2 regions of the Pseudovibrio sp. SCP20 genome follow, and region 2 is predicted to be linked to the other one. Evidence: predicted binding sites of a transcription regulator. Region 2 holds the regulator's gene; the other holds the start of a gene.

Region 1 (16,551 bases), on a different contig from region 2:
ACTTAGTCACTGAAAATCCCGAGCTGTTGTCTTTCGACTTCAGTGGGTTAGAGAGTAGGCGTCGAGGCGATCGTTACTTGTTGCTTTTGTGCTTGCTCGGTCTTCCTTTCTTCTTGATCGTTTCGGTACTCCGGATCCGAGTAAATAAAATGCCTTACCTCAAGATCACTGAGCAGGAGTTCGTTTTATGCTCTCTCTTCTTAAGACGCTCAGTTCTAAGAAAAGCAATTCTGGATGTGAAGATAATGCGACTGGGCGGTAGGTCTGGATTTTGCCTGAGTGTCAAACAGAACGATAAGAAGGTGTTTTCAAGTTTGGATTGGCTCCTCCTAACTTATAATTTCAAGAAGCCAATTAAAGGATATTCGCCAGTTATTTGGGATATCTATTTCCAAGGTGATGCAAACTCTGTTGTGGTTGCTTTGATGAAACCATCGCCGCAACCTAACGAAGTTTAGAGCACTACAGCTCGCAGGACATGTTCCACCCTGTCACGTTAAAGCCCGCCTTGTAGTAAGTGCGGATTGCGCCGTGGTTGTCTGGGGCGACCCGAAGCCCTATCCGCGAAAGACCCTGTTCCTCAAACATCGTCTTCAGCACTTGCAGCGCCTTGGAGGCATAGCCTTTGCCGCGATGTTCCGAGTACACCAGAAAATCCATGATGAACGCGGAGCCGTCATCGTGAAGCGTGTACCAAAGAAAGCCAACCTCAACTTCGCGCCCTTTGGTCTTGTTGAGGATGCTTAGCAGCTTGTTACGCTCATTGCTTTTGCCAGCAGGAAAGGCTTGCTCCAGGCTCTCCTTGGCTTTCTTCAGGGCAGCCTGCTCATCCATCTTGCGATTGGCCATCAGGTCCTGCGCATATTCAGAGATGGAAATAATCTGAAACTCATCAAAGCGGTCGGCGGGGAAGTCCTGAAGAACAATCATGGTAAGTCCTGGTTGGCAAAAAGGGGAGCGCTTCAAAATATCCTGCGCTGATCATGCATCACTGAGCTTAATCGAAGGCAAATACACCGCAAAGCGCAATACTGTGATTTCTAACAGGCGCTGATCAGCAGCAGTCATCTGTCTGGTAACCTCCAAAGCTTGCCGTGAGATGGCGAAGTGTTATTGGGGCCTTTCGAAAACCAATTCAATTCAGAGCTGCAAATCCTCCGGTTGGTTAGAGACCGTCACCTATACTCTGCGTTACTCTTGAAAAGGATTGCGCATGATTATCCTCCTGGCGTGTATCGCGGTGCTCTGTGGGTTGCTCTATGGCTACAACGAGGGCGTCATTGCGGGCGCGTATCAGCCAATCAAAGCGGAGTTTGCGTTCTCTGCGTATTGGGGAGGCCTGTTGGTTGCGTCCCTGTCCATTGGCGGTCTCATCGGCGCTTACCTGAGCTCCTACCTCAGTGACAGGTTCGGCAGGCGATCAACTGTCATGATCGCAGCCTTGTTCTTCATCACCGGTGCGGGCTTGTCTGGTGTCGCACAAGACCTTTTCATCCTCACATTCGCTCGTTCTCTCATTGGTATGGGGATCGGCCTGTCCTCCATGGCTGGCCCGCAATACGTATCCGAGATCGCACCGCGTAAAATCCGGGGCCGAATGCTGGGTGCGTTCCAGTTCATGATCTCTTTCGGCGTACTGATCGGTTACCTCACCAATCTGGTAACGCTGGATCTCGGCTACACCGCTGAAATCATCAACCGCTGGCAGTTCATGTTCCTCCTCTCCGCAATTCCGGCCGCACTGCTGCTCTTCGGCATCTGGAGCGCTCCCGAAAGCCCAAGATGGCTGGTCATGGCAAACCGCTCTGCTGAGGCGGAAGCGGTCTTTGAAAAGATCGAGCCAAATCGAACCGTTGAGTGGGTCAAAGGTAACGTCAAGCGCATCGAAGAGGACCTTGCCGAAGTCGCAGACCAAAAGGGCGGCTGGCTGGACCTCATAAACCCACGCAATCGTCCTATTACCAGCTTCTGTGTCTTCACTTTCCTGTTTCAGCAGCTCAGTGGCATCAACGCCGTCATCCTCTACGCGCCGGAACTGTTCGGTGACCTCGGCTTTTCAGCTGAGGCCAGTCGTCTGTCTGCAACCGTGGGGCTCGGCTCTGCCTTGGCGCTGGCCGCTGCGGCGAGCCTGCTTCTGATTGACCGAGTCGGTCGCCGCCCACTCATGGTCTACGGCTTACCCGCCTGCGCCTTCTCCCAGTTCCTGATCGTTGGCGGTTTCATCATGGGCGATGGCATCGGCACGGCTCTTTCTGTCACAGGCCTGTGCCTCTATGTAATCTCGTACTCCCTCTCCATGGGGCCATTACCATGGGTCTATATGTCAGAGGTCTTCCCGAATTATCTGAGGGCTAAGGGAATGGTCGTCGCGGTGACGGTGAACTGGGTCTTCACCTTCCTGGTGGTGTTTGTCTTCCCCAAGTTCAATCAGCTCTTCTCCATCACAGAGATCTTTCTCTTCTTCGGCATCTGCTGCTGTATCGGCACTGTGTATGCCGTACGCCGCGCACCAGAGACCAAAGGCGTCTCACTGGAGGATATCTACGACCTCTTCCATAAACGCGGGGGAGCGTCCGCTGAGGGCTCTGTGGCAGGAGAATAAAACAACAAGCACCAAAAGCACCGCATGACCTGTCATGCAGTGGGGAAGTTAAGTCCCCGAAGAACGGGGTGAGCAAGGCAAGCAGGCAATGCCTGCGCATTGTAAGTAGGTGAGTTTCTTCGGCATTGGCTGCTCGCCTCGCCCGGGCGTTTTTGTATGAAACAAGATCTCCACCGAAAGGCATTGGGAGCAGGTGCCTACCCATCAGGATCAGCCCTCACAAAACATAAAGCTTTGATCAGAACCTCCCCCTCTGAGCAGTTGCTATCTGGAACAGTTTGACCTGTCCATGACAGCTGCAGCTGCCAGTGTAGACGCCCATCGGGTGACCAGCTTCCGCTTGGTCCCTGCACTAAAGACTTTCAAGGGGTGTTTCAACGGACCCGCCAGATGATGCGTTACTTCACCCGGTAGCCCCGCCCAGCCCACGCCGCACTGACGGTCGGTCCGCCAGCTGCCCGTTTACGTGAACATGAGATAAGTATGCAGGAGACAGAGGAGAGGGGGATAAGATTCTGGATGATAACAAGTAAATTGGGGGAGGTTCAGTGTCTTAATTAATAAATTTGAGTATTGTTGCCATTGTGATCGATTAATAGCATCTGCCATGCGAGGTAAAGTCATTCATAGGTTGCGTAAATATGATTTTTCTAGCTCGATGAATACATTTTAATGTGGTGGTGATATTATGTCATATGCAGATATTTTGCCTATTTGGTGGAGTTTCTTGTGGCGTTCTCTTGTGGTGGGGATTCTCGCAGGGTTCGTCGCGGGTTTCATTGCAGGTTTACTGGCAGGAATCTTCGGGTTCTCTACTGGAGAGGCAGCAGGTGGCCTAGCTGGTCTTATTGTGTGGTTTCCGGTTAGCTTGTGGTCTTTAAAGGCTGCTTTGAGAAAACACAGTTTTATAGCAGCGCATTAGTTTTACGGCAGGTCTGGCAACAAAAAAGGGCGCCCCAAGGGACGCCCTAATTCTCATAGACTTATGAGGGTTTGGCTTAGAAGCCCATGCCACCCATGCCACCCATGCCGCCGTCCATTGGAGGCATTGCTGGGCCAGCGTCTTTCTTAGGAAGTTCAGCAACCATTGCTTCAGTGGTGATCAGCAGGCCGGAAACGGATGCTGCGTCCTGAAGAGCGGTACGAACAACCTTAGTTGGGTCGATGATACCAGCTTCGATCATGTTGACGTATTCTTCAGACTGAGCGTTGAAACCGAAGGTCTCATCAGCAATGTTGTCCTGAATCTTGCCAACAACGATGGAACCTTCAACGCCGGAGTTTTCAGCGATCTGGCGCAGTGGAGCTTCAAGAGCGCGCAGAACGATCTTGATACCAGCTTCAATGTCAACGTTCTCGGAAGATACTTTCTCAACAGCAGCTTTAGCGCGCAGCAGAGCAGTACCACCACCTGGTACGATACCTTCTTCAACAGCAGCGCGGGTCGCGTTCAGAGCGTCGTCGATGCGGTCTTTTTTCTCTTTAACTTCTACTTCGGTTGCACCGCCAACGCGGATAACTGCAACACCGCCAGCAAGCTTAGCAAGACGTTCCTGCAGCTTTTCACGGTCGTAGTCGGAAGAGGTTTCTTCGATCTGAGCTTTGATCTGAGCAACGCGTGCTTCGATGTCAGCTTTATCGCCAGCGCCGTCAACAATGGTGGTGTTCTCTTTGGAGATGTTCACCTTGTCTGCAGTGCCGAGCATGTCGATGGTTACGTTTTCCAGCTTGATGCCCAGATCTTCAGAGATCACGGTACCACCAGTCAGGATTGCGATGTCTTCGAGCATTGCCTTACGACGGTCACCGAAGCCAGGAGCTTTAACAGCAGCGATTTTCAGGCCACCGCGCAGCTTGTTCACTACGAGAGTTGCAAGTGCTTCACCTTCAACGTCTTCTGCAATGATCAGCAGTGGACGGGAAGACTGAACAGCGCTTTCCAGGATTGGAAGCATTGGCTGCAGGTTGGAAAGCTTCTTCTCGTGCAGGAGAATGAGTGGCTTTTCCAGGTCAGCAATCATCTTTTCAGCGTTGGTGACGAAGTATGGAGAAAGGTAACCGCGGTCGAACTGCATACCTTCAACAACTTCAAGCTCAGTCTCAAGGGACTTAGCTTCTTCAACGGTGATAACACCTTCGTTGCCAACGCGCTGCATTGCTTCAGCAATGTCTGCACCGATCTGAGTGTCGCCGTTAGCGGAGATGGTGCCAACCTGTGCAACTTCGTCAGAAGAAGAAATGGTCTTGGAACGTGCAGTCAGGTCTGCAACAGCAGCAGCAGTTGCCATGTCAACGCCGCGCTTCAGGTCCATTGGGTTCATGCCAGCAGCAACGAACTTAGCACCTTCTTTAACGATAGCCTGCGCCAGAACAGTCGCAGTGGTTGTACCGTCACCAGCGATGTCGTTGGTTTTGGAAGCAACTTCACGCACCATCTGTGCGCCCATGTTTTCGAACTTATCTTCAAGTTCGATTTCCTTCGCAACAGAAACACCGTCTTTGGTGATGCGTGGTGCGCCGAATGCTTTATCCAGAACAACGTTACGACCTTTAGGGCCGAGGGTAACTTTTACAGCGTTTGCAAGAATGTCGACGCCTTTAAGCATCTTCTCACGAGCGTCAGAACCGAACTTGACTTCTTTTGCAGCCATTTGTTTGTCTCACTTAAATTCTTGTAATTACAGAAGGAACGAGGGTTTGCTCGATGGCTTTAATTAAGCCAGAACGCCCATGATGTCGGATTCCTTCATGATCAGCAGGTCTTCACCGTCGATCTTAACTTCAGTACCGGACCATTTGCCGAACAGAACGCGGTCGCCAGCTTTAAGGTCGATAGCGATCAGCTCACCGTTGTCCTTGCGTGCGCCAGGACCTACTGCAACTACTTCGCCTTCCTGTGGCTTTTCTTTTGCAGTGTCAGGGATGATGATGCCACCAGCAGTCTTTTCTTCAGACTCGATACGGCGAACGACAACACGGTCGTGTAGCGGACGAAACTTCATAATTGGCTCTTCCTCTCATACGCGAGCGTCCCTTTTAGGCAACGCCCGGACGCGAAGGTTAAAAACTTTGAGAGTGGGTGAAACCTTGCGGCCCCACAGTGATTAGCACTCCCAAAGGCAGAGTGCTAACAACCGGGAAATGATGTAGTTTCACGCCTCTGTATAGTCAAGGAGAGAGCAGCAAAAAAATAATCTGAACGGCAAAAAATATAGGAATACTGCGAGAATTTGGGGGTAAGCTGGGTGCAAGTTCAACCCAGATTAGACCAATGGACTGTCGCATAGGGAAAGTTCGCAGGAACCCGGAATCAGGCAAAAGAAAAGCCGGCTTCAAGATCAAAGCCAGCTTTTGAATGGTCTGTGTAAGGCTTAAGCCAATCAGTTCTGAAGAGCTGCCTCTGTCATGGAGAACGGAAGCTCAAAGCTGCCGGACTTATCAGAGTTTTCGTCATTAAACCGAACCTTCAGCACATACTCACCTGTCTGCAAGCCAGTCAGGTTGAAGCTGAGGGAAGTCTGATACTCACGGATCTGGTTGAAGCTTTCAGAATGCAGGGTGGTGAACCCGTCCTGAGATGCCAGTACCTGACCAGTGGTGTTGCGCAGTTCAAAATCCACGCTCAGATCAATCGCATACTTGCCGCCGGTCTCCTTGTAGGAAAAGCCAACAGGCTCAGCATAAACGGTCAACGGATCTCCGCTCTGGAACTCGGCAGTTTCCAAAGGCGTGTAAGAACCGTAACTCTCGGCTGGCATTGCAATGAATTTAGCTGCGGTAAAAGCGAGTGGCTGCTGCTGCCAGGCAACGGCATATGCATCTTGTGCAGCTTTAAAGTCAGCGCTCAGCGCCGTCGCTTCTTCAGCAGATGCGGCGCTACCCAACAAAGCAACCGCAAAGATGGAACAGGTCGCAGCTTTTGCAGCTGACATCCCTTTCACTGTAAATGGCATTCTTAGCCCCCTAGAGCCAGCAGAACACAAAATCTGCGGCACTCACCTGATTCTTGGCGGTGGTATAACTCTTAAATCTAAGGGAGACAATACTGCCCCAATTCCTGAGGCAGCTTAGATATGCGTCGTGAAGACATTCCTCATGCAATGGTTAAGCAATTACCACGCAAACCATCACGCGTTGGCGCGCTCAGCCCAGGACTGCTTCTTGCGATAAATGGTAGAAGGGCTGATTTCCAGCGCCGCTGCAGCAAGCGCAATATTGCCGTCAAACGTCTCCAGCGTCGTCTCGATAATCTGCTTCTCCTGGAACCAGAGCGGCTCGATGGAACGACCCATGCTTGGGGCTGGTTCAGCAGTGCCAAAGGCGATCTCGGAGAGTACTGGCACAGTCTGCTCACGCAGCAACGGGGAAAGCATGAGTTCGGTGACTTCATCGCCGTCATTCATCACCACAAGCTGGCGAATGACATTCTCCAGCTCGCGCACGTTGCCTGGCCAGTTATGTTGGAGCAGAAGTGCTTCAGCATACGTTGAAAAGCGCTGAAATCTGCGGTTTTCCTCTTCTGCATACTTCTTCAGGAAGGTGAGGGCGAGGGACGGAATATCCTCCCGGCGCTCACGAAGAGCTGGCAAACGGATCGGCAATACATGAAGGCGATAAAACAGATCTTCACGGAAGCGACCAGCTGCAATTTCAGTCTTCGGATCTCTGTTCGTCGCACAGATCACGCGCAAATCCAGCGAACGAGTCTTATGCTCGCCAACGCGCTGAATAGAGCCGGTTTGCAGGAAGCGCAGCAGCTTGCTCTGCAGGCAAAGTTCCATCTCACCGATCTCATCCAGGAACAGCGTTCCACCGTCGGCAAGCTCGGCCGCACCGGCTCTGGCTTCATCTGCTCCGGTAAAGGCACCACGTGCGTGACCGAAGATTTCAGACTCCATCAGATTGGCTGGAATCGCTCCACAGTTGATTGCGACAAAAGGCCCAGATTTCCGCGCAGATCTGGCGTGAAGCGCCTGTGCACACAGTTCCTTGCCTGTACCTGATTCCCCGGTAATGAACGCCGGCGCACTGGATGTCGCCATCCGTTTGATCTGCGCATAAACGCTCTGCATACGGTTGGAAGAGCCAACAAACCCTTCAAACTGAGAGGAGGTGCCCGATGCTTCACCAGAGACAATCGCATCCGAACCAGTAGATGCTGTCACGGACGGCGATGGTGCAGTGGATTTGAAGACACCGAGGTGCGCCTCAAGCTTCTCCAGAAGCATTTCGCTGGTGTAAGGCTTGGTCAAAAAGTCATGCGCACCGTTGCGCATAGCATTCATGGCACGGCTCACAGAACCTTTGGCGCTCACAGCGATCAACACCGCGCGTGGAACGGCAGCAACGATCTCTGAAAGCTCAGCTTCTCCGCCAATGCATTCAAGGTCGACAATAACGATATTGATTGGGGTATGCCGCAGAAAAGCGACCGCATGCTCTTTGCTGGAAAGAATATGCGCAGGTTGTCCGCTGGTCACGTACTTCGACAAAGCGCTGCTGGTTTTGCGAGCCTCTGTGCGATTGGTGTCCACGACACAGGCGTTCAAAAACCTATTGTTAGCTTTGGGGGATCCCATTGGCAGGCAACCTCAAAAATCAATACATCAGGTCGAAAATCATTCGACACCCTGAGTTTGTGCAAACAGGGTAAACAAACCCTTTTCGTTTTTGAGGTTGGTTGCATTATGCAGTTAATTTCTACTGCCCAGAACGCTTCAGGCAACTTTCTCGCCTGATAAAATTCACCATGAGGCGGAATCACACACCCAAGTTCAGCTCGTGATTATGACGAAAATCGTATGCATTGATGATATATGTAGCTTGATTGTCATTCTTGCGGGGACAACACGGGTTTTCCCTAGAAATATGATGGGTATAGGGTTCGAAGGGCCTCGGTAAATGCGGCAAAATTCAGGTATGTATTCTCTGATTCGGACCAACAGGTACTCTTGAGGTTATGACGCGCTTGGCGAACATTTCCATTTTGTTTTCTATTTCGGCCATTGCAGCCTCTTGCGGCACAGTGATGGTCTATCTTTTTGCGCGTCCCGTTGGCGAAGCCATCACCGTTTCTTTCACGGCGATGTGCACCATGATCTTCATCCATTTCATGCTGACCCGCTCTCAGGAAAAATCCGCTGTATCTGAAGCCGTTAATCGCTTGGAAGAGCGTATCGCGGTCATCGATGATGATGTTGGAAATCTCGAAGGCCGTCTCACCGGTGTCGAACACAACATCCCGCGCCGTACCCGTGAAGAGATTGATCCGCTGTTCGCAGAGGTCGAAGTCATTGGCTCCCTCGTAAAGCAGATGGCGGAAGCCATGGCGGATATGGAAACCCGCATCGAGGATCAGGGCATTGCAATTGAGGACCAGCGCACCAAACAGGCCATGCTGCAGCCTCAACCAGCGCAGCGTCTGGCATCTCCTCAAGCGACGGTAGCCAAGGAACCATCTGTCGATCTGGCAAGTCAGGCAGCTGCTGCCTTTGCGAGTGCAGCAAGCAAGCCAATGGCCTCACCGCAAGAAACATTTGCTGAAACCCGCGCACCAGAGATGAAGCGTCCGGCCGCACCGCGTATGCATCATCCAAATGCAGCACTAGCTGAGGAAATTCGCGCCAGCATCGAAGCGGGCAGGGTGGATCTGTACCTCCAGCCAATCGTGACTTTGCCGCAGCGCCGCGTCCGCTACTACGAAGCGTTGACCCGTCTGCGCAAAGCCAATGGGGACACGCTGGAGCCAATTGAGTTTCTGCAGGAAGCTGATCGTACCGGCCAGATGCCAGCGATCGACAACATCCTGCTGTTCCGTTCTCTCCAGATCCTCAAGCGCTTGGCAACACGCAACAGAGAAGCAGGCCTGTTCTGCAATCTGTCACCAAGCACGCTCATGGATGAAAACTTCTTCCCGGGCTTCCTGGAGTTTGTGCGCGCCAACGACACGTACTCTGACCTGCTGATCTTTGAGTTCTCGCAGGCCGATGTCGCTGTCATGAGCGCGATTGAGTACGAAAGCCTCGCAGCACTTGCAGAACTGGGCTTCCGCTTCTCCGTAGACCGCATCACAGATCTGCGCATGGACTTCCGCGCACTGGCAGATCGAGGCTTCCGCTTTGCCAAGCTGCACGCATCCCGCTTGCTGTTGCATGAAGATGATCTGGCCAAGAGCAACATCCACCCGGCAGACTTTGGCAGCCTATTACAGCGCTATGGCATTGAGCTGATCGTGGATCACGTGGAAAGTGAAAGCGCTGTACTGGAGCTGCTGGAAATGGACGTCCGCTGTGCACAGGGCTTCCTATTCTCACCACCTCGTCCGGTACGTGCAGATGTTCTGCAGGGGGCTCCAAACCCACGCCCATTAAAAAGAGAGGCGAGCTGATTTTCATCAACTCGCCTGCTGCAATTTCTCGATTTCTCTCAGGATCAGTTTAGCGGCTTGCCAACTGTAACGAATGTTGGCTCGATGCCATCAAACATGTCCCGCGCAACTTCGCGAACACCTTCCAGCGTGACCGCTTCAACCATCTCATTGCGCTTGTCGATGTAATCGATGCCAAGCCCCTGAGTTTGAATGCCTGTCAGCTGGCGAGCAATGCTGCTGGAGCTGTCAAAGTTAAGCGCATAAGAACCGGTCAGGTAAGACTTGGCTTCCTCAAGCTCAGCAGGAGTAGGACCAGTCTGCGCCATGCGCTCCATCTGCGCTTTGATGATATCAATCGCTTCGCCAGCTTTATCCGCACGTGTGCCTGTGGAACCCATCAGCAGAGCAGCGTGCTGGTAAGGAACCAGATAGGAACCGACAGAATAAGCAAGGCCACGCTGCTCACGGATCTCGTTGTAAAGCCAAGAGGAGAACGTGCCGCCACCCAGAATGTGGTTCATTACGAACGCAGACATGAACTTAGGATCATGACGCTTGTAACCCGGCAGAGCGAACTGAATGGATGTCTGCGGGCTTTCAAAGTCCACATGCGCATTGTTGTCCGTTACAGGTTCCACATTTGGAATCTCAACAAGATCACCGCTTTCAGGCAAGTCCGCAAAGACTTTGTCCAGAACCACAGCCAGCTGATCTGCGCTGATTGCACCAACAACGCCGATCTTCAAAGAATCCTTTGCAAAGATCTTCGCACGCTGTGCCTTCAGGTCATCAGAAGTCAGCTTGGAAACGGTGTCCTCAGTGCCACGGCTAGGGCGGCCATAAGGATGATCCGGGAAGATGGTCTTGGACAGGGTCAGACCCGCCAGCGCATCAGGGCGTTTCAGGCTGCGACGAATACCAGAGATGGTCTGTGCTTTCATACGCTCCAGCGGAACAGCATCAAAGCGAGGCTCATTGACCGCAAGGCGTAGCATCTCAAAGGTATGGTCTTTGTTCGCCTGCAAGCTCTGGAAGGAGCCATAGAAGAAATCACGACCTGTGCTAAAGGAAAGGCTCATGGTCAGGTCTTCAAGGCGCCCCTGAAAAGCCTGAGAATCCAGATCGCCAGCACCTTCATCAAGCATTGTGCTCAGCAGGTTGGTCACACCAAGTTTGGCATCTGTGTCCTGAGAGCTGCCACCTGCAAACGCAAAATTCAGCGCAATGATTGGCACAGTGTAATCTTCCACCAACCACGCTGTGATACCGCCAGGGCTCTTGACCTCTTTGATCTCGATCGCCTGACTGCTCTGCGCAAAGCTGGCAACGATCAGGAATGACAAGGCCATCAGAGCAAACAGGCTTGCTGTCAGTCGGGAAGCGGAGGCAGAAGCTGCCATAAGAACTTTAGCTTTCATGGAGCGTCCCCTCTCACTCTACGGTTTCAGCTTGAGCAGCTGGCATCAGATAGCTCGCCACGCTGGTTTCAGTAAGGTACTTCTGCGCAACGGCCTGAACCTGTTCAGGTGTCACCTTCGCAACCCGTGCAGGCCATGTCTGTACTTTGTCGACAGAACCACCTGTTGTCAGTGCAGTGCCAAAAATACGCGCCAGAACATCCTGCTTGTCTTGGGCATAGATTGCAGAGGCCAGCATAGAGCGCTTGGAGCGTTCCACTTCCTCAGCTGTGACACCGTTTTCCAGAAGGTCATTCACGATAGAAAGCGCCTTCTTCTCCAGTTCCTCCAGAGAAACACCATCCTTCGGTGAGGAATAGAGAATGAGACGTGTGTCATCCAATGCAGTGGACTGATACCAGGCACCTGCGCTGGTTGCCATTTCGCCCTCAATCACCAGCTCTTGGTACAGGCGGCTGTTAACGCCACCACCCAGAATGTCAGAGAGAACTTCCAGAGCTTCAGATTCAGTTGGCTCTGCAGTGGTCGAGCTCGGAACGATCCAGCCATGCTGCAGGCTTGGCTGAGCAACCTGATCACTCTGCAGGCTCACCTCACGGTTACCCGGTACGATCTGCACATGCGGACGGTTACGAGGACCCGGCTCTGCACGTTGTTCCACTTTGCCGTAGGTCTTCTTAGCAAGGTCCAACACGTCTTCAGAAGTCACATCACCCGCCACAATCAGAATTGCATTGTTCGGGGTGTAGTACTTATCGTAAAACGCGATTGCATCATCTTTGTTCAGGCTTTGGATTTCATCCTTCCACCCGATAACCGGAATACCATAGGGGCTGTTTGGAAACAGGACCTGATCAAAGGTTTCGGAAAGACGAGCTGCCGGGCTGCGATCCACGCGCTGCGAGCGCTCTTCCAGCACCACGTCGCGTTCCGGGTTAACCTGCTTCTCGGTCAGGATCAGGTTGGACATGCGATCGGCTTCATAGCTCATCACCATCTCCAGATGCTCTTTGGCAACCTGCTGATAGTAAGCGGTGTAATCCTGAGAGGTAAATGCGTTTTCCTGACCACCCACCTGGGCAACCATCTTGGAGAACTCACCTTCCGGTGTATTCTTGGTTCCCTTAAACATGAGATGTTCTAGAAAATGCGCGAGGCCCGATTTACCGGGTTCTTCATCAGCAGCACCAACGCGGTACCACACCATATGCGTTACGATAGGTGCACGGCGGTCTGGGATAACAACCACTTGAAGGCCATTGTCGAGCGTGCTTTGAGAGACATCGGTTCCACCGATGCGTATTTTGGAGAAGTCTTCGATTGAAGCTTTCCCTGTTGTATCCGCAGCCACGGGCAATACTGGGCTTGCGAAAACAACGAGACTTAAAGCGAGGGCTTTAAGCGTGAGAGATCGACCAGTCACGTAGGGGGCTCCCTTTAAAATGAGCAGGACACAGCTGCCCTACCTATAGCGTGATTGTGGTTAATCTCCTCGTGAATTATTCGTAATCTATTGCAGCTATAATGAAAAAAGCGCGAACATCGTCGCGCTTGCTTCATAATTTACTAAGGCTTTCAGCGGGCCTTTAACGCCCTAAGAGAGGTCTCTCTTACTGCTTGCTCATGTCGATGCGAGCACCGTCTTCAATTGCAGCCGCTTCACGCTTCTTGCGCACAAGCTCGCTCTCATCCACTTCCGGTGTCGCAAAGGCTACGCCTGCAACAGGAGTGGAATATGCGACTGGCGGCTCAGTCAGATACTTGCGGGTAGGCTTACAGGTAGGATCTTCAGGCGAACAGATTGGAGCTTCCACATCCTTACCGCCAAGCTGCTTTTTCGCTTCCTGATACTGTCTGCCAAGGGCAGCCAGTTCTGCTGGGCTCAGCTTATCGCCATCAAGCAATTCCTGCTGACGCTTTTCTGCAGCAAAATCGCGAGGACGCGCAGAAGCCTTCAGTACAGCAGGGTGACCACGCATCTGCTCAACGCTGAGCGGCTGACCTGGCTCGACCTTGTAGAACGCACGGATCTCTTCCAGCTCTTCCTTGGAACGATCAACTGGCCAGTTGCTTGCAACTTCAGAAAGTTTGCGGCTGTCCGGCTGAGGCAAGTTGCCAGCCTGTGTCGGCATAACAAGCGGTGCACGCTCTTTGTACTCGATATCTGTATTGTGCTGGGATTCCAGACCAACGACACTTAGAACACCTGAAACCAGGTTTGTATCAGTGGTTTCTGTGCCATCGCTGAAGTCACCATTTCCTGTCATACAGGCAGATAGTGCGAGAGAGAGCCCGCAAACAAAAGAGGCGCGAACGACGAATTTTTTGCTACGGCTTTGCAATTTCATTACCCTTGTTTCCCGATCACCATCAAAGCGGCGTTTGACAGGCTTCACGGGTCATATGACAGCCTGCGAAATCTGTAGTCCTCATAATCCAGTGATGCCACCTTAAAACAGGAATCACGAAACCATGAAGGCCCTAAGTGTGTAGTTATGCCCAGAAGCACCCGATCTTCCCCACATATAATTGGGAATTAGGCAGTTTTAGGGCCGGCTATCCTTATTTTTGCCAATAAATAAGGTGTCGAGCAGCAACCCGGCGGCGCCAATAACAATCCACGCATCAGCAAGATTGAAGACGTACCAGGAAAAATCCCCAACGTGGAAATAGAGGTAATCGACGACCTGGCCATAATAGAGGCGGTCAAAGCCATTACTCAGCGCACCGGATAAAACCAGCCCGAGGCAAACGGCTTCCAGACGGTTGATCGCCCGCGCACTCCAGAACCAGATGAAAACAGAAGCGGCAACTGTAAAGGCAGCCAGCCCCCAGCGACCAATCTCGGTTGTCTGCTGGAAGAGGCCATAAGAAACGCCTTTGTTCCAGACCAGTACCAAATCAAGAAACGGGCCAACGGAAATTGGAGGAATGCCTCCAACTGAAAAGTGGCCGACAGCCCAGAATTTTGCGATCTGATCAACGACCAGACCGACAATGGCAAGAAGCAGGACGAGGGAACTGTGATGTCCCCAAACTTTTAGTTTCTTCAAAGCAATTCCCTCGTCACTTTGTTTGCTTAAACAGCAGCGCTATCCAGCTCGCGCATTGCATTCGCATCGCGCAGAGTCAGCTCTGGATACTCACCATCTGTTCCAACTTCTGGCAGGATCTTCCAGGAGCGGGCACACTTGTTACCCTCTGCAAGGCCCGGCACCACGCCAACACCAGCGACATCTTCCAGAACAAACGCACCTTCAGGAGCACCGTCTGCAGAAAGGTTCAGCTGGGAAGTGATGGCGATTTCAGCCATATCCAGACCGTTCAGCGCACCCATCAGGTCTGCGTCAGAAACGAAGACGGTTGGGTGGGCTTCCAGAGAAGAACCGATCCGCTTTTCACGGCGTTCGATCTCAAGAGCACCGGTGATCACACGGCGAACCGCACGAACCTTCTCCCACTTCGCTGCCAGCTCATCGTTTCTCCATGCAGAAGAAACAGCAGGGAACTGCTGTAGGTGAACGGAAGTGGTCGCTTCACCGTAACGGTAGCCCCAGCTCTCTTCCATGGTGAATGGCAGGATTGGCGCCAGCCACATGGTCAGATGACGGAACAGCTGCTCGATCACGTACAGAGATGCCTTACGCTTCTTGGAAGACGGTGCATCGCAGTACAGCGCATCCTTACGGATGTCGAAGTAGAACGCAGACAGTTCAACAGTCATGAAGTTGAACAGAGTGGAGAACACGCGCTTGCTGTCGAAGGCCATGTAAGCATCACGTACCAACACATCCAGCTCAGCCAGACGATGCAGCATCAGCAGTTCCAGCTCTTCCATGTCAGTAAGAGCAACCTCTTCGCCTTCATAGTGACCGAGAGAACCGAGCATGAAGCGCAGGGTGTTACGCAGCTTGCGGTAAGCATCAACGTTGGTCTTGATGATCTCAGGGCCGATACGCTGATCTTCCGCATAATCAACGGAACCAACCCACAGACGCAGGATGTCAGCACCGTACTGCTTGATCACGTCCTGAGGTGCGATGGTGTTGCCCAAAGACTTGGACATCTTGCGACCGTCTTCAGCCATGGTAAAGCCATGGGTAAGAACAGCGTCATATGGCGCATGACCACGGGTGCCACAGCTTTCCAGCAGGGAAGAGTGGAACCAACCGCGGTGCTGGTCCGTACCTTCCAGATAAAGAACGTAGTCGTCACCACCCAGACCCTTACGCTTCGGGCTCAGGTCTTCACGGCGCTCCATGCAGAACGCGTGAGTGGAACCGGAGTCGAACCATACGTCGAGGATGTCATCGACCTTCTCGAAGTCGTCAGCTTTGTAGCCTTCACCAAGGAAGCGCTGCGTTGCGCCTTCCTCAAACCACGCATCCGCGCCTTCATTCTGGAAAGCTTCGAAGATACGTGCGTTGACTGCATCGTCCTTCAGAACTTCACCGGTTTCTTTGTTCACGAACACAGTGATCGGCACACCCCATGCACGCTGACGGGAAAGAACCCAATCAGGACGGGCTTCGATCATCGCATTCAGACGGTTCTGGCCGGTTGCAGGCACGAAACGTGTTTCAGAGATCGCTTTCAGAGCGCGAGAACGCAGAGTGTCACCCTTCGCTTCTTCAGAGAGCTCTTTGTCCATGTAAACAAACCACTGAGGCGTGTTACGGAAGATCAAAGGAGCTTTGGAGCGCCAGGAATGCGGGTAGGAGTGCTTCACGCGGCCACGAGCCATCAGGCCGCCAACCTCAACAAGCTTCTCAATAACGGCTTTGTTAGTGGAGCCTTCCTTGCCTTTACGGTCAAGGATGTACTTGCCTTCAAACAGCGGCACGTGTGGGTAGTAAGAACCGTCTGGCTGAACGGTCATTGGAACCTGTTCAGTACCAGCCTTCGCAAAGGCTTCACGGTTGTCCAGGAACATCTGGAAGTCTTCCTGACCATGACCCGGTGCGGTGTGTACGAAACCGGTACCAGCATCGTCAGTTACGTGATCACCAGCCAGCATCGGCACGTTGAAGTCGAAGTAGTCGCCAGCATCTTCAGCACCGCGCAGCGGGTGCGCGCAGTATTCGATGGTGCTCACATCAACGTCAGATACACGCTCATAAGCATCAACACGGGAAGCTTCGAAAACAGACTCGGCAAGCTTG
Region 2 (16,551 bases):
GAACTCCGGTGAGTGATCCAGCTTCACAAGATGGGCGACCTCATGAGCCGCTACATATTCCAGAATATCCGGCGGGGCCATCACAAGGCGCCATGAGAAGGATAGCTTGCCATCATGGGAGCAGGAGCCCCAGCGGCTTTTGGTGTCTCGTAGTGTGATGCTGTGATAGTTGCGGCCGAGCTGTTTGGTGAAGTGCCGTACATGGCCTTCGATATCATCCTTGGCGAGTTTGCGCAGGAAGTCTTTGGTTTTGCGGTGGAAGCTTTGCGTTTCACCGGGGAGCATCAGCAGTGGCTCGTCGGTTTCCTCTTCCATATCAAGCTGAGCCAGACCGCGCAGTTTGCCTGAGGAGCGCAAGGTATGCAGCACGCCTCTGATCGGGATACGGGCATGTTCTTCAAACTTGATTGTATCTGGGCGGGAGCCTAATCGCTGCTTGAGCCAGCCCACCTGCCGATTAGCGAAGTCCTGAGCTGTTTTCAGGTTGCCTCGGGCTGGGACGGTGATAACCGGGGTTGGGTCTCCCGGTGGAATTCTGAGGATGTAGCGCTTTGCTCTTGAGTTTCGTTTCAGCCGGATCTGTAGGGGCTTATGGCCCAGATCCACCTCAATAAACTCCGGCAAAACCTTTGTCGTAAAGAACCCCATGTCACCTCAAAAATTGCACTGATTGCTCTCGTTATTACAGAGAAAAGGGTGATTTGAAAGTCAACCAGTGCCATTTACTTTAGTGCGCTGAAGTCTTGCAACATAGTTCAAACGCAGAAAAGGGTGCCCTGCCAAGACAGAGCACCGGATGCTTGTTATGAACCTTTAAGACCCATTAGATTGCTTCACCTGCTGAAGGTTCGCTTGGGCGGTTGTGACGGTTTCTCATGAACCGGTCGAACTCTTCCTGATCTTTAGCCCGACGGAGGTCGTTCATGTAATCATCGAATTCCTGACGCATGCTGTCGAGCTTTCTGCGCTCTTCTTCCAGGCGGTTCAGTTCTTTTTCACGGTAGTCGTCAAAAGCAGCGTTACCGCTACGGGTCGCAGTTTGCATATTATCCATCGCATTTTTCAGATTGCTACGATTCCACTGGCATTTAGCTTCACGCTTCCAGCCATTAAAGTTGTCGCCCCACAAGATGTAGGCAAGCATAGCAAGACCAAGAGGCCAGAAAACTACGAATCCCAGAACCATAAGTGCAATACTTAGAGGATTCCAGGAGGGTTTTATTGCATTTACATTCATTAAAATCACCCCTTCTCAAATCAACAGACTTGAGATGGGGTGGTTCTATTTTCTTTTCAAGATATAGAATGAAATTTTATTAGACGATTGGTTATATTCACTTACATTCAATTAGAATGCACTGAATCATTGAGGCGGCGCGCTTGCTCAACCCAATTGTCGCGAACCATGCGGCCACGGATGTCCAGACGGTCATCCAGAGCGGCTGCCTGATCTTCTGTCAGGTTCGCAATCTGCCAGTAATGGAAGATGCCAGCGCCGTTCAGGGCACGCTCCAGTTTCGGCCCAACACCGCTGATCAGTTGCAAATCATCAGCAGCGCCTTTGGGCTCAGCCAACAGGATTTCACGCAGTGGATCGCCTGCAAATTTCTCAGAAGGGTTGTCACGAAGCGCTTTTTTAGCAGCACGTTTGGTGGCTTGCTCTGCGCGAACGTTGATCGGATTGTCCTGAATGAACTTTACGATCCGTGGAGCGATTTCGGAACGGTACTTTGAACCGTTGAAGACCCCGTAGTGGCCAACACCCGGCTGGATGTAGTGTAAGCGGCGGCTGGACGGAATGTTTTCAGCCAGTTTTTGCGCGGCCTGCGTTTGGCCAACGCCGGAAATATCGTCGTTTTCACCTTCAACGGTGAAGAGCGCGGTTCCGGTGATCTTTTTCGGATCGACCATCTTGCCACAATGCATCATCTCGCCCTTTGGCAGAGAATGCTCAATAAAGACCGTCTCGACCGTTTGAAGGTAGAACTCGGAGGTCAGGTCCATGACGGCGAGATACTCGTCGTAAAAGTCACGGTGCTTTTCAGCGCTGTCACCATCACCTTCAATCAGGTGCTGGAAGAAATCACGGTGAGCGACCATGTGGCGGTCCAGATTCATGCTCATGAAGCCAGAGAGCTGCAGGAAGCCCGGATAAACCTGGCGCGTGAATCCTTTGTGCGGGAAGGGCACTTCCATGATGACATTGCGCTTGAACCAGTCGATGCCTTTCTCGACGGCCAGATCATTCACGGCAGTCGGCGCTTCGCGGGTGTCGATTGGACCGCCCATCAGCGTCATGGTTGCCGGAGCGCATTTGTCTCCATTTTCTTCCATCAGGGAGACGGCAGCATATACTGGGACTGATGGCTGACACACGGCAAGAACGTGCGTGTTTGGCCCCAGATAATGCAGCATTTGCATGATGTATTCGATGTAGTCGTCCAGATCGAAGCGGCCATCCGCAATAGGCACCTGACGGGCATCTTCCCAATCTGTGATGTAAACATCCAGATTTGGCAGAAGAGCCTCAACAGTACCGCGCAGCAGTGTCGCGTAGTGACCAGACATTGGGGAGACGATCAGGATTTTCGGGTCGTCTTTTCTGCTCTTCGGCAGATCCCGCTTGAAGTGCAGCAGGTCGCAAAATGGTTTGGACCAGATGACTTCCTCAGTGATGTCGACTTCTTCGCCATCAACAACAGTGGTGTAAAGCTCAAACTCCGGCTTGCCATAGCGGCGGGTCACACGTTCCAGCATCTCACAGGATGCAGCAACTGTGCGGCCAACTTGCGTGTGCGCCATCGGGTTCAGCGGGTTTTGAAAATACAAACGTGTCATATCCGCTGCAGCCCGGACAGGGGACATCGCTGCATGGTTCATTTCATACAAATGGTAGAACAGCACAGAATGTTTCCTCCCCAGACGTTCGCTTCAGCCAACTCTCGTTCATGTAGTTTTTTGATTTCCGCAGCACGAATACACTTTAGCCCGAAGTGCTGCACCGCAAAAGTATAGGCAGCCCTATACCTTTTCAGCAACATAGACTCATGGAGAAATACAAACCAACCTTAACTTGCATTGAAGATCAATAGGTTCTTCACCGCTGCCAAAGTGATTGTAAGTGTAACCGACCATGTTGCATTGCACAATATGTAAAATAATACCCCAATCGAATCGAGTAATTCGAATGCAATTATTTCACTAAGTTGAAATTGCTAATGAAATTTATTTGGGAATGCTAATCGGAAGCCAGCTCAGCAATTACGGCATTCAGTAGAGGAAAGCCTGTTTGCGTTGCACGCAGGCGGGTGTTGCTCACCCATTCCACCATTCCGTTTTCCTGCAGATTCAGCAGGCGTTGCGGATTGAACTGACGACCAGAGAGCTGTTCATAACGGGGTACGTCGATGCCTTCATGCAACCGCATCCCCATCAGCAACAGCTCATCACCTTGCTCATCACGAACAAGTCTATCTTCAGAAATAGCGCCGTGACCTTTGGTTTCAACCAGCCCCAACCATGTTTCCGGATGCTTTTCGGTGGACGTGGCCAGTTTGGTACCGTCTTCCAACGTCAAACGACCATGAGCACCGGGACCAACGCCGACATAATCGCCGTAACGCCAGTAAATAAGGTTGTGCAGGCACTGAGCGTCAGGCGCGGCGTGGTTGGACACCTCGTAAGCTGGCAAACCACGAGCTGCAGTGATTTCCTGTGTCAGGTCAAACATGTCTGCGGCCAGATCAGGGTCCAGCATCTCCAACTTACCAGCTGCGTAGAGGCGCTGGAACATGGTGCCGCTTTCGATGGTGAGCTGATACATGGACAGGTGGTCAGCAGCCAGATCGATGGCGCGGTTGAGCTCCTGCTCCCATGCCTTCAAGGTTTGGTTTGGACGGGCATAGATCAGATCAAACGAAATGCGCGGGAATGTCTTGCGCGCAATTTCAACGGCTTGAATCGCCTCCGAAACAGAATGTTGACGTCCAAGGATCTTCAGTTCCTTGTCATCCAACGCCTGAATACCTACGGACAGGCGGTTTACGCCAGCGGATCTGTAGCCTGCAAAGCGGGTCGCTTCCACGCTGGTTGGATTGGCTTCCATGGAGATTTCGGCGGTATCCGGCAGATGCCAGAGGCGGGCGACTTCATTGAGGATTGTCTCAACGGTTTTCGGCTCCATAAGGGAAGGGGTACCGCCGCCAAAGAAGATGGAGTCGACCGTACGGCCCGGCACCATCTGCGCATAGCGTGCCAGCTCTGTTGCAAGAGCTTTGGCGTAATGCTCCTGTGAGACCGGCTGATGGCGTACGTGGGAGTTGAAGTCGCAATACGGGCATTTTGCCAGACAAAATGGCCAATGCACGTAAATCCCAAAGCCGCCAGCCGGTGACACAGTCATTCTTTTCCCTTTGCGCTTGCCAAAGATTTTTCTGTACGAGTTCTTATCCGAAAACCGGAAGCCACTTTTCGGGAACGCGTATTACGCCGGCAAGCACTCTTTCTGAAACTTAACAAAGGCGCGGGCGCGATGAGACAGGGCCTCGCCTTCCTTCGTTGTGTGTTTTTCTTGTTTGTCCATTTCGCCAAAGGTTCTGTCGAACCCTTCTGGTACGAACATTGGATCGTAGCCGAAACCTTCCAGACCGCGTGGAGGCCAGGCAAGCTCGCCGTGGATTTCACCACGGTAGAACTGGGTGTGACCATCCGGCCAAGCCATGCACAGCACAGCCACGAAGTAAGCAGTGCGATCTGTTGCGCCGGTTTCTGTCAGCTTGTCCTGTACAGACTGCATGGCAACGCCGAAGTCTTTGCCCGGCCCTGCCCAGCGTGCGGAATAGATGCCCGGATCGCCGTTCAGGCCGTTTACACAAAAGCCGCTATCATCTGCAAGAGCTGGCAGGCCAGTTGCCGTTGCAGCAGCCAAAGCCTTGATTGCCGCATTTGCTTCGAAGGTATCGCCATCTTCAACCGGTTCTGGCAGGTCCAGATCACCAGCGGAGAGAACTTCGAAGCCGTGCGGGGCAAGCATATCCTGAATTTCGCGCAGTTTGCCTTTGTTGTGGCTGGCAAGCACGAGCTTGCCAGGTTCCAGGCGGCGACTTTCTGTTGTTTCTGCCTGCATTAGAGCACCGTCAGCTTCTGCAGCTCAACCAGTTTGGAAATCGACTGTTTTGCAAGACCCATGAGCTGGCCGAGTTCTTCTTCAGAGAATGGCTCACCTTCAGCAGTGCCCTGAATTTCAACGATGCCGCCTTTGCCAGTCATAACGAAGTTTGCATCGGTGTCAGCAGAAGAGTCTTCTGCGTAGTCCAGATCAGCAACCGGAGTGCCTTCGTAGATACCGCAGGAGATTGCTGCGATGTGGTCTTTCAGAACCTTATCGGTCTTGACCATGTCGCGCGCTTCCATCCACTTCAGGCAATCATGCAGAGCAACCCATGCGCCAGTGATGGACGCGGTGCGGGTGCCGCCGTCTGCCTGAATGACATCACAGTCAACGGTAATCTGACGCTCACCCAGCGCACCCAGATCCACAACAGCGCGCAGAGAACGGCCGATGAGACGCTGGATTTCCTGAGTACGGCCAGACTGCTTACCTGCGGAGGACTCACGGCGCATACGATCGTGCGTTGCGCGTGGCAGCATTCCGTATTCTGCGGTTACCCAGCCACGGTTCTGACCACGGAGCCACGGCGGAACGCGCTCTTCCAAACTTGCTGTACACAGAACGTGGGTATCGCCGAATTTGATCAGGCAAGAGCCTTCGGCATGCTTTGCAACACCGCGCTCCAGGCTGACTGGACGCATTTCTTCAGGTGTACGTTTGGATGGACGGTTCAAGGTAAGCTCCCTCGGGTTGCTTAATAGCTATAATCTCACAAATGGTATTGCGGATCTTTTAGCTGCGGATTGCCGCAAGCGCAAAGGCTGGTTTTGGTTTGGGAGCTGATTTTCTGCTAAAATTGCGTTTTGGCTGTTCAATTGTCCTGTGCTAGGGATTGAAGGAGGCCTTTGCCCGAAACCTGCTGTTGATGTGGAGTACCGATACCGTGACGAGCGTTCCTCCTTCTGTCCCTCTTGAGGATCTTGATGAGCGTTCCCGCGAGATCTTCAGGCGTATCGTCGAGAACTACCTTGATACCGGTGAACCGCTTGGCTCCCGCAATCTTGCGCGCGGTCTTTCCCAGCCTCTTTCTCCAGCCTCCATTCGCAATGTGATGGCAGATCTGGAGCATCATGGGCTGCTCTATTCCCCGCATACCAGCGCAGGCCGCCTGCCAACACAGTCGGGATTGCGCCTATTCGTGGATGGTTTCCTTGAAGTAGGAGACTTGACCAAGGAAGAGCGCCAGCAGATTGCTGTTCAGGTGAAAGCCAAGGGCGGAGATAAAACACCGGAACAGGTGCTCACAGAAGCCAGCCAGATGCTCTCTGGTTTGAGTCGAGGGGCAGGAGTTGTCCTTTCCAACAAGACAGACACAACACTTCGCCACATCGAGTTTGTGCAGATTGAGCCGCTGAAAGCGCTCGTCGTGCTGGTGAGCGAGGATGGCTCGGTCGAAAACCGTGTTGTTGATCTGCCTGCTGGCCTGCCGCCTTCCGCTCTGACAGAAGCTTCTAACTACCTGAACTCCATCATCCGCAATCGCACCCTTGCCGAGGCGCAATCTGAGCTTGTTCGGCAGCGAAACGAGTTTCAGGCGGAGCTGGATACACTCACCTCTAAGGTGGTGGATGCCGGTGTTGCTGTTTGGGGCGGGGACAAGAATGATCCTGGCACACTGATCGTGCGTGGACGTTCCAACCTGCTGGAAAACGTGGGCGCGAAGGAAGATTTGGAGCGCATTCGCCTGTTGTTTGATGATCTTGAAAACAAGAGCGAGCTGATCCGGCTGCTGGATCTTGCCAAGGGCGGTGAAGGCGTACGTATTTTTATCGGCTCGGAAAACAAGCTGTTCTCGCTTTCCGGTTCTTCCTTGATCGTTTCCCCATACCGCGATAGTGAACAGCGCGTTGTGGGCGTTCTTGGTGTTATCGGGCCGACTCGTCTCAACTATGCGCGTGTCATTCCCATGGTGGATTACACAGCCCGACTGGTGAGCCGCCTGCTCGGCTAAACTATTGGAGTCCCACTTGCTTTCCCTTACAGCTTCTGAACTGGAACGTTACGCTCGTCATATCGTCCTGCGCGATGTTGGCGGCCCAGGACAACAAAAACTAAAAGCTGCGCGTGTTCTGGTGATTGGAGCAGGAGGACTTGGCGCTCCGGTTCTGCAATACCTTGCTGCGGCGGGTGTTGGCACCATCGGCATTGTTGATGATGATGTTGTGTCTCTCTCCAACCTTCAGCGTCAGATCATCCATGATACTGAGAAACTGGGGGAGCCTAAGGTCGCCAGCGCGGCGGAAGCGATTGCTCGCCTGAACCCTAATGTGCGCGTCGTTCCGCATCCGACCCGCATCAACGGGCAGAACGCAATGGCGCTGATCAATGACTACCATATCGTCGTTGATGGCTCTGATAACTTCGCTACCCGCTATCTCGTTTCGGATGCGTGTTTTTATGCCGGACGTCCTTTGGTTACCGCTGCTGTGGGGCAGTTTGACGGATCTGTTACGCTGCTGAAGCCCTTCGTGCAGGATGAGGATGGCAACTACATTAACCCAACCTACCGCTGCCTTTTCCCGAAACGCCCTGAAGCTGGTTCCATCCCAACCTGTACTGAAGCAGGTGTGTTGGGTGCCTTGACCGGGCTTGTCGGTACGCTTCAGGCTCTTGAGGTGATTAAAGAGATTGTTGGGTTTGGAAAAGGCCTGATCGGGCGCATGTTGCTGGCTGATACCCTGAGCATGCATTTTGAGACCATCAAATACAAACGCTCCAAGAAAAACCCACTTAACGGCGACACTCCAAAGACCTGGGCCGAGATGCTGGAAACGGAGCACGGCTAAATAGCTCTCATCACGGCTTAAAGCGCCCCTCACTTTTCAGCGATACGCTGTAAAAAGAAAGCGGCGGAGAATTGCTTCCCCGCCGTCTCCAGCCCTCCGCCACAAAGGGCCTAGCCTCATTCAGGCAAATCTGTCTCACCAGCATTGCCAGACACGCCGCACTCACAGCGCACCGAAAAGAGGCTTAGAATGTTTTCGCCAAGCTAAGCTTGAAGGAACGACCTTTGCCTTCTGTTTCGCTTAGATGCGCTGTGTATTTTTGATCAAAAATGTTGGTTACACTTGCGCGAACTTCAGAACCCGCAAGGAAGCCATCTTCAGGTTTCCATGCCAAACGTGCGCTATGCAGTGCGTATCCCGGGGATGCGTCAGCAGCTTCATTCACGCGATCTTGCTCAGCATACAGATCAGAACGCCAAGAAACATCCAGATTGTAGTCAGTGAACTTATAACCTACTGAGACAAAAAGGTTATCGGCGGCAACACTTTCCAGGTACTCATCATCAGAGAGGTTGTCACCGCGCGTCAGAGATGCACCCAGGTTTCCATACCAGCTCTCTGAAGAGTATCCAGCTTCCAGCTCCACACCTTTGATCCGCGCTTCATCAATCGCTGTCGTGATTGTTTTGCCCGTCGCATGATCCCTAGAAGAGTAAAGGTAGTTATCAATGTTGTTGTAGAAGCCTGTCACTTTGAAGCGGAGGCTGTCATTTGCTAGCAGCACATCATTGAACTTAAACCCAAGACCTGCTTCAAAGTTGTTGGATTTTTCTTTTCCAAGATCTGTAAAACCGTCACCGGAAAATACTTCGTCCAGCACCGGCATGCGCTCTGTGTGCGATACAGAACCAAACACATTCACCCATTCAGTCAGCTCATAAATCGCTGCAAGTTTTGGAGAATACGCCGTTTCATCCAAATCCTTCCGAAGAGCAACTCCATTGCCTGGTTTCAAGCGAGAGTGGTCAACACGCATCCCAGGAATGAGTGTAAGACGCTCATTAATTACAAACTCAGCTTGCCCGAAAATACCAACTGAATGTGTCTCACCCTCTGGATGGGACGACGAGCCAGGAGTTACGCTTCCATCTGGGTTCAAGCGTGGATTAAGACGCTCATGGTATTTGCCTTCAACACCATAAGTGAAATAGGCATCCAAACTTTCTGAGAACTGCACTTCTGAGGTATTTTCCAGCTTTGCTTGCCAAGTGTTGTAGACATACTCCGCCTCAGTCCCCAATGGTGCTGATGGCCCAGCCCGGAATGTAATGTCATCCAGCTCACGCTGGGTCTGACTCCATGAAATCTGTGCTTTGAGATCCAACAAATCATTATTAGAAAAAGCATTTTCGTAGGCCAGTACAGCCTGTTGCTCATTTGTGACCTGATCAGCGTAGCCAAAACCCGGGCTGAACGTGATTTGGTCATAGAGACCTTTGCCAGATTTTTCGACGTTGAAATAGCTCGCAGTAAGCGATTGGTCTTTGTTGGCTCCGAAGCTGTACTTGAGCTTAGCAAGACCCGAGAGGTCTGTCATACGAGAGTTGCCAAGTTCCTGACCATCGGCACCATCATAATCACCGTCACGTCCGTAGTTCAGATTCAGCAACATCTCAAGATCTTCCAGAGGCCGTGCAGCAACGGTGACGGTGCCGCGGGCGCCATTGCCATTTGAATCCCAAAGAGCTTTAGTGCGAACTGCCAGTTTGTCGTCGCCTTCAAGGAAGTCGCTTGCATCCTTCGTCCGTGCGCTAACAACACCACCTATTGCACCTGAACCGAACAGTGTAGAGGAGGCTGGACCGCGGAGTACTTCAACCTCCTTTAACAGCTCGCTGTCGAAGAAGAATGAGCCTGCCCGGTACATCTCAAAGAATGATGTAACCCCATCAATCTGCATAATCATACGGTTTTCATCAGAGGCGAACGCACCACCGATGCCGCGAATGTTCAAAGACTGGCCCAGTGCATTATCGGCGTTGATGGTTGTAACGCCTGGCACCGTGTTCAGAATCTCCCCCAGAGTGTTGCTCTGAGATGCTTCAATCTGTTCTTGTGAAACGGAGGAGACTGCCTGAGGCGTATCAATCGCCACTTTTTCTTTACCTGCAGAAACGATGATTTCATCCAGCATTGTTGCTGGGCTCTCAACTTCAGCAGGTTGTGTGGCTTCCTGCGCTGAAACAGCTGCAGAAATCAGGACGAGCGAGAGGGTCGTGCTGGCCAGGAGGGCCGCACGGGAGTAGCGCGAATTAGACATGATCGCCTCAGTCTGAATTTGTATGGGAGTGGCTGGCTGAGACGCTGCTTTAGCTAGCTTGAGTCTGCATTTTGCAAACGTTGTTTCTAGCTGTGTTTTATAAATATGAGTATAATAGTCAAGTTTTAATTGAGGGGTTTTCCCTAGCTGGGGATTGAATGAGCTGATGTAAAAGGCCCTGCTCACATCTTTTTAAACGTGAGCAGGGCTGAATTGCGTTGTAAATTCTGCCGGTTAGTCGGTTTCTTCACGCCCGCAGGTGCCGATGATCCAGCAGACAGCTGCTCCGACTAAAGCGCCAACGATTGGGGCAAACCAGAACATCCAGAGCTGCTCAAGAGCCCAACCACCGTTGACGATAGCTGTTGCGGTGGAGCGGGCTGGGTTCAAAGAAGCACCGGAAATCGGGATTGCGATGATGTGCATGCAGGCCAGCATGAGGCCAATGGCGAGTGGCGCAAGGGCCGCAGGAGCCTTTTTCGAGGTTGCACCGATGATCACGATCAGGAAGAGGGCCGTCACGGTTATTTCTGTAATTGCCACTGCGATTTCAGAGAAGCCACCGTTGGAGTGTTCTCCATAGCCGTTGGAGGCGAAGCCTGGAGGATCACCGGGGCCGTGGGCGAGAATGGTCCAGAACACGAAGGCGGCGGCTGTACCACCAATGACCTGAGCAATGATGTAGGGGATTACATCTGCGGTTGGGAACCGCTTGGCGGCCCAGAGGCCAATGGTCACCGATGGATTGAAATGAGCACCTGAGACATTGCCAAAAGCGTAGGCCATACAAACAACTGAAAGACCAACAGCGAAAGCCACACCCAGCAGGCCAGATCCGCCATACCATTCAACCGGTGCGTAAGAAACCAATGCCCCGCCGCACACAGCGGAGACCAGGGCAAAGGTTCCTACAAATTCTGCGCCAAGTTTCCTCAACATGACACTTCTCCTCATATTGTTCTGAGGGTGGTATCACAGTGAGATTGCCAACTTACGTTTACGGCAATCTGCAATCTAATGATTGCCTTAAGCAAGCATTGCTAGATCTTTAGGAGAAACAAGGACTACACTGACGCTCTAAAGCTATTTCTCGTCAAGGCCTTAAGTCTGAGCTTGTGCCTCTTCCATACCGTGACTGGCGTGCCACTTGGTGATCTTGCGCGCACTGAAAAATCCGAGAACACCGAAAACAGCAAAGCTGGAGAAGAGCCAGAAGGCTGAATTGGCGATGCCTGCAGTGCCAACCGTACTGTTAAAGCCGGTTGAGTTGGCAATGAGGCCAGCGAGCGCTGTTCCGAATGCGACTGCGAAAGTCTGCACGGTTGCGAGTGCGGAGGCTGCATTTTCCTTGTCGTCATCCGGCGTCAAGTGAAGCGCGAATACGCCCAGATGTGGCCAGCCGATACCAATGCCGGCACCGATGCAGATGAGAGCGAGGGTGATTACCATCAGCGCCATCAGGTTTCCTGCAGTGCCAATCGGCAAAATAACGGCCAGTGTCATCAAGCCAATGGCCATGAGAACAGGGCCGATGTTCACGACGCGGCGCATAGCTTGGTCAGTAAAGCGGGCGCTATAGACCTCCATGGACGCCCACCCAATTGAAACCGTTGCTGCAATGTATCCAGCCCATAACGGAGAAACAGCGAACAGTTTCTGGAGATAGAACGGCATGAAGAATTCCGTATTCACACAGAGGATCAAGAGCGCCATACTGGCAAACACAAAGAACAACGGCGAGCCCCACTCCAAGGCTCCTTTTGGAAAAAGGCGGGTGGCTGCCTTCTTCTCACGTTTCATCAGCGTGAGGATCATTGCAATAGAAAGGGCGAAGCCGAGAATGCTCCAGATGGCGCCTTCAAACACGCTGGTGATGGAAAGCACGAGCACGGAACCTGCGAGAAGAGCCAGCTGACCAAGCGGGATTGGGTGCTCTGAGCCGCCGTTTTCCTGATGCTTTGGCAAAAGGGCGAGTGTGGCCATGATGTAAAGGATCGTCACCGGAACCAGCACACCAAAACCAGCACGCCAGACGCCAAGCTCAGCAAAAATGCCGCCAATGGCGGGGCCAAACAGGGTTGTGATGCCCCATGTGCCAGAAAGAAGCGCGAAGGCGCGGGACCAGAGACGCTCTGGATACATGAATGCGATCATGGAATAGCAGAGGGTGAAGATGAGGCCGCCGCCAGCGCCTTGAACAGACCGCCCCAGAAGCATCACGCCCATGTTGGGGGCAATAGCTGCCAGTGCACTGCCTGTCATAAACACAACAGCTGCCAGAAAGAATGAATGCCGGGCACCAATGCGTTGCAGCACCTTGCCTGCCACGGCGGCACTGAGGATTGCTGCGAGAATGAAAAGACTGGTGTTCCATGCATAATAGTCCAGCCCGCCGATATCTGCGGTGATGGAGGGGAGCATGGTTGCGGAGATGTAGGTGTTTACGGCGTGCAGTGCGATCCCACCAGAAAGGACCAATGAAGCAATAGCTTGCTTGCCCGTGAACAGTTCAGCCCAACTGCTGTTGGCGCTTGCGCCCGATTCCTGCATTTCAGTTCCTTTCAAGAACGATCTGACCAGCGGACTCTTATATTTTTCGCTGGCGTTTTGGGGCGTTCTAACTCCTCAAGTTAAGTTGAGGTCAAGGACAATTTTCGAGAAATCTTATCAGCTTTTGAAGCAGAAATGCAGGTCACTCAGGATTTAGCACAACTCGTGGACGAGCCAACTTCAACACTCATCTACCATCTCGGCGGAGGCCTTGAGGGAGTGTCAGGCGCTGAGCTTTTTCGCGATTTCTGCGACGTGCTTTCCTTGATAGCGGGCCATGTTCAGCTCTTTCTCCTTTGGCTTCAGCGACCCATCACCCCCTGCAATAGTGCCTGCCCCATAAGGCGAACCACCCAGTACCTCCGAAATATCCGAGATTTCTGGGCAGGTGTAGGGCAGTCCGACGATGACCATTCCCTGATGGGCGAGGGTGGTCCAGAAAGAGCTGATGGTTGTTTCATTGCCTGAGCCGGTTCCGGTGGATGTGAACACACTGCCGACCTTGCCTGCCAGTTTGCCCTGAACCCATAGGCTACCGGTCTGATCCAGAAAGCTGCGCATTTGAGAAGCCATGTTGCCGAAGCGGGTTGGGGTGCCAAAGATGATGGCATCATAATCGGCCAGTTCATTTGGTTCAGCGATTGGAGCTGGTTGATCCAGTTTGAAGTTGTGTGCCCGAGCGACATCTTCCGGCGTCAGCTCTGGCACACGCTTGATTGTTGGTGTCGCTCCTGCCGCTTCAACGCCTTCAGCCATCGCATTGGCGAGCGTTTCTATATGCCCGTAGGTGGAATAGTACAGGATCAGAACTTTGGTCATGTGTGCTCCTACAGGAAACGATGGCTGAGTAGCTGGTCATCAGGTCCTGCAACACTACAAAATCCGTAGTTTGATCCTATCCAGAAATTATGGGGCTATGAGATCGCCTTGGGCCGTCAGCTCTCTAGAGAACCTCTGAGATTTCCTCGGCAACAATGAGGCCGGATTTGTGGGCGCCAGCGATGGTAGACCAATCATCATCACTCATGGCCTCACCCGCGAACCAAATGCGGTCGGCAATGCTTTTGCGCATCTCATCTCTGGCCCAGAACCCACCAGGCTTGGCTGCGGCATAGGAGCCGTAGGTGTAAGGATCATGCAGCCAGTCGTAGCTGTTGGACTCTACGATGTATTTTTCGATGTGGTTGCCAAACATCCGTTTCAGTTCTGAAACGACAAAGTCATAGGCTGCGTTGTTGCCTGCTTCGAGCAGGTGTTTGGCGAAGTTTCCGCCCATATCGAAGTAGCAAAGATCTGTGCCGCCTGCGTTGGTGAGCGCGCCGAAGGCTTTAGGAGAGCCGTTAACTTCTTCATCCACTTTGTAGTTGAAGTAGGCATCAGCTCCGGTGCCGAAGATGTTTTTGCTCATCTGTAGGCCGACATGGAAATAGTGACCCATTGGAAGCTCTTGAATTGCTTCCTGTTTTTTTACCGGAAGCGGAGGATCGAACTCAATATCTCCAGAGGCCAGTACACCTGTTGAGACAGTGACGACAACCGCCTTTGCTGCGATAGTGCCTTCACTGGTTTCGACAGTCACACCTTGCCCACCCCAACGAATTTTCTCTGCCGTTACATCAGTTTGTACAGCAACATCACGGGCCGAATGCTGAAACAGGGTGCCGATGCCTTGTCTGCAATAAAAGTCGCTGCCGCCTGCTGCGGTGTACCAATCCACGCAGGAGAAGCTGTCGAGATCCTTGGCGATTTCGTAGGCACCGATGAGGAAGTCCACGGTCAGGCCCCAATCTCCCAGATCCGGAATGACGGAAGCGGGAGAGACGTCCAATTCATCGCGGCCAGCACGCCACATGGCACGGAGGGCTTTGCGCTGTGCTTGAAAAAACGCAGCTTGTTCAGAGTCATTTATCGGGCGATTGCCGACGTACATGAGGGTTTCATCAGGCGCGCGGTAGATATCAAAGCCGTTGGCGAGGCCATAATCTGCGAAAGGGTTGTTTTCCCGGTTGTGAAGGCGAGAGGCGCCCATATCGAATGGAACGCCGAAGCTCTCATTATCAGTCAGAATTCTTCCGCCGATACGACCTGATGCCTCGATGGTGATGACTGAGTAGCCACGGCTCTTCAGTGCCCGAGCGGTAGAGATGCCAGCGGCACCAGCTCCGACGACCACCACATCCGTATCCGTTGCCTGAGCGCGCCCGATGAAGAGGGGAGCAGCGGAAAAGGCAGCGGCGGAGAGCAGGAGCTGTCGTCTGGAGATCTCTGTCATGTTCTACTCAGATTAAGAGGATAGTGACCCTGAGGGGATTAAACACAGCACATATAGGCAGGCAAGTGAACGTTGCGTGATCGTTTTTACCTGGGTGACAGAACGCTTGCTTTTGGTGATTCACGATGGTGACCATTGCGCACCAGAAACGATGTGCTGAACCGCAATAGTTAGCCAGCTTCAGGAATAGACATAGAGCTGCTGAAGAGAACTAAGTGGTTGCAATTTACCGCTAATGCACGTGCAATAATTTTGCGAGTTTATCGCCAAAATAGGAGAAATATCGCGGATAAACGGGCTAGACTTACAGGATAAAACCCTTACCGTAACGGCATAACAGAGAGATTATGCATAAGAAATACATTTGAAATCTCTTAAGTACGCCATGGTTGGGGGAGGCTCTCATGAAGCGTTTTTTATCTGTGTTGCCTGCACTTTCGCTTGCGCTCATTCCGCTGAGTGCAGCACAGGCTGAGGGGGAGAAGGCCATTACGGTTGAGGATGCGAAAGCATTCATCGAGTCTTCAGAAAAAGCCATTCAGGAGATTGGAGAGGAAGCTGGCCGCATTGCGTGGGTGAATGCCAACTTCATCACTTATGACACCAACTGGCTGAATGCTTTGATGTCTGAGCGGACCACGAAGCTTTACGTTTCCCTCGCCAACCAGACAAAGCAGTTTGATGGACTTGATCTTCCGCCGGATCTTGCCCGCAAAATGAAGCTTTTGAAGCTGAACCTGACACTGCCAGCACCTGAAAACGACCCTGCCAAGATCAAGAAGCTTGCTCAGCTCAACACTGAGATGGAAACCATCTATGGCACCGGCAAGTATGAGATTGATGGTGAGGCACTGTCTCTTGCCAAGCTGAGCCGCATCATGGCGACCAGCCGTGATTACGACAAGTTGCTGGAAGTCTGGAGAGGCTGGCGCACTGTTTCTCCGCCCATGAAGGACATGTACGCGGAGATGGTTGGTATCGCCAATCAAGGTTCTCAGGAGCTTGGCTTTAAAGACACCGGCTCCATGTGGCGTTCCAAATACGATATGGATCCAGATGATTTCCGGCAGGATGTTGATCGCCTGTGGGGTGAGGTGAAGCCACTTTACGACAGCCTTCATTGTTATGTGCGCGGCAAGCTGGTGGATCATTACGGTGCCGATAAAGTGCCTGCGGATGGGCCAATCCCTGCGCATTTGCTGGGTAATATGTGGGCGCAATCCTGGGGCAACATCTATCCGCTGGTTGCGGCAGAAGGCGATGAGCAGGGTTATGACCTGACCAAGCTTCTGGAGGAGCAGAACTATACGCCACTGAAAATGGTGCAGACGGCGGAAGGGTTCTTCACCTCACTTGGCTTTGATCCGCTGCCTGAGACATTCTACGAGCGCTCTTTGATCACCGAGCCACGTGATCGAGATGTGCAGTGTCATGCATCCGCCTGGAACGTGGATGGCAAAGAGGATCTGCGCATCAAGATGTGCACTGAGGTGACGGGGGAGGACTTCAACAC

Evidence for each region. The regulator HrcA, encoded in region 2, represses chaperone genes, less so after heat shock. The targets are predictions, from matches to a motif close to GTTAGCACTCNCNNNNNGNGAGTGCTAAC.
Region 1: the regulator HrcA is predicted to act here: its motif matches at 5,706-5,734, upstream of groES (co-chaperone GroES).

The regions. Positions count from the first base shown of each region.
Region 1 is NZ_JBYMDH010000001.1:138,107-154,657, forward strand. Features, by position in the region: gene AC3CB2_RS00630 (hypothetical protein) at 1-458, shown strand, start outside; gene AC3CB2_RS00635 (GNAT family N-acetyltransferase) at 463-930, opposite strand; gene AC3CB2_RS00640 (sugar porter family MFS transporter) at 1,214-2,602, shown strand; gene groL (chaperonin GroEL) at 3,601-5,253, opposite strand; gene groES (co-chaperone GroES) at 5,317-5,604, opposite strand; gene AC3CB2_RS00655 (hypothetical protein) at 5,983-6,555, opposite strand; gene AC3CB2_RS00660 (sigma-54-dependent transcriptional regulator) at 6,730-8,136, opposite strand; gene AC3CB2_RS00665 (EAL domain-containing protein) at 8,562-9,989, shown strand; gene AC3CB2_RS00670 (M16 family metallopeptidase) at 10,034-11,389, opposite strand; gene AC3CB2_RS00675 (M16 family metallopeptidase) at 11,403-12,812, opposite strand; gene AC3CB2_RS00680 (hypothetical protein) at 13,000-13,737, opposite strand; gene lspA (signal peptidase II) at 13,936-14,442, opposite strand; gene ileS (isoleucine--tRNA ligase) at 14,469-16,551, opposite strand, start outside.
Region 2 is NZ_JBYMDH010000002.1:516,934-533,484, forward strand. Features, by position in the region: gene AC3CB2_RS10840 (M48 family metallopeptidase) at 1-648, opposite strand, end outside; gene AC3CB2_RS10845 (DUF2852 domain-containing protein) at 824-1,237, opposite strand; gene phaZ (polyhydroxyalkanoate depolymerase) at 1,345-2,865, opposite strand; gene hemW (radical SAM family heme chaperone HemW) at 3,239-4,402, opposite strand; gene rdgB (RdgB/HAM1 family non-canonical purine NTP pyrophosphatase) at 4,484-5,125, opposite strand; gene rph (ribonuclease PH) at 5,125-5,844, opposite strand; gene hrcA (heat-inducible transcriptional repressor HrcA) at 6,036-7,121, shown strand; gene AC3CB2_RS10875 (HesA/MoeB/ThiF family protein) at 7,138-7,956, shown strand; gene AC3CB2_RS10880 (TonB-dependent receptor domain-containing protein) at 8,141-10,216, opposite strand; gene aqpZ (aquaporin Z) at 10,451-11,155, opposite strand; gene AC3CB2_RS10890 (MFS transporter) at 11,318-12,766, opposite strand; gene wrbA (NAD(P)H:quinone oxidoreductase) at 12,989-13,585, opposite strand; gene AC3CB2_RS10900 (flavin monoamine oxidase family protein) at 13,710-15,038, opposite strand; gene AC3CB2_RS10905 (M2 family metallopeptidase) at 15,443-16,551, shown strand, end outside.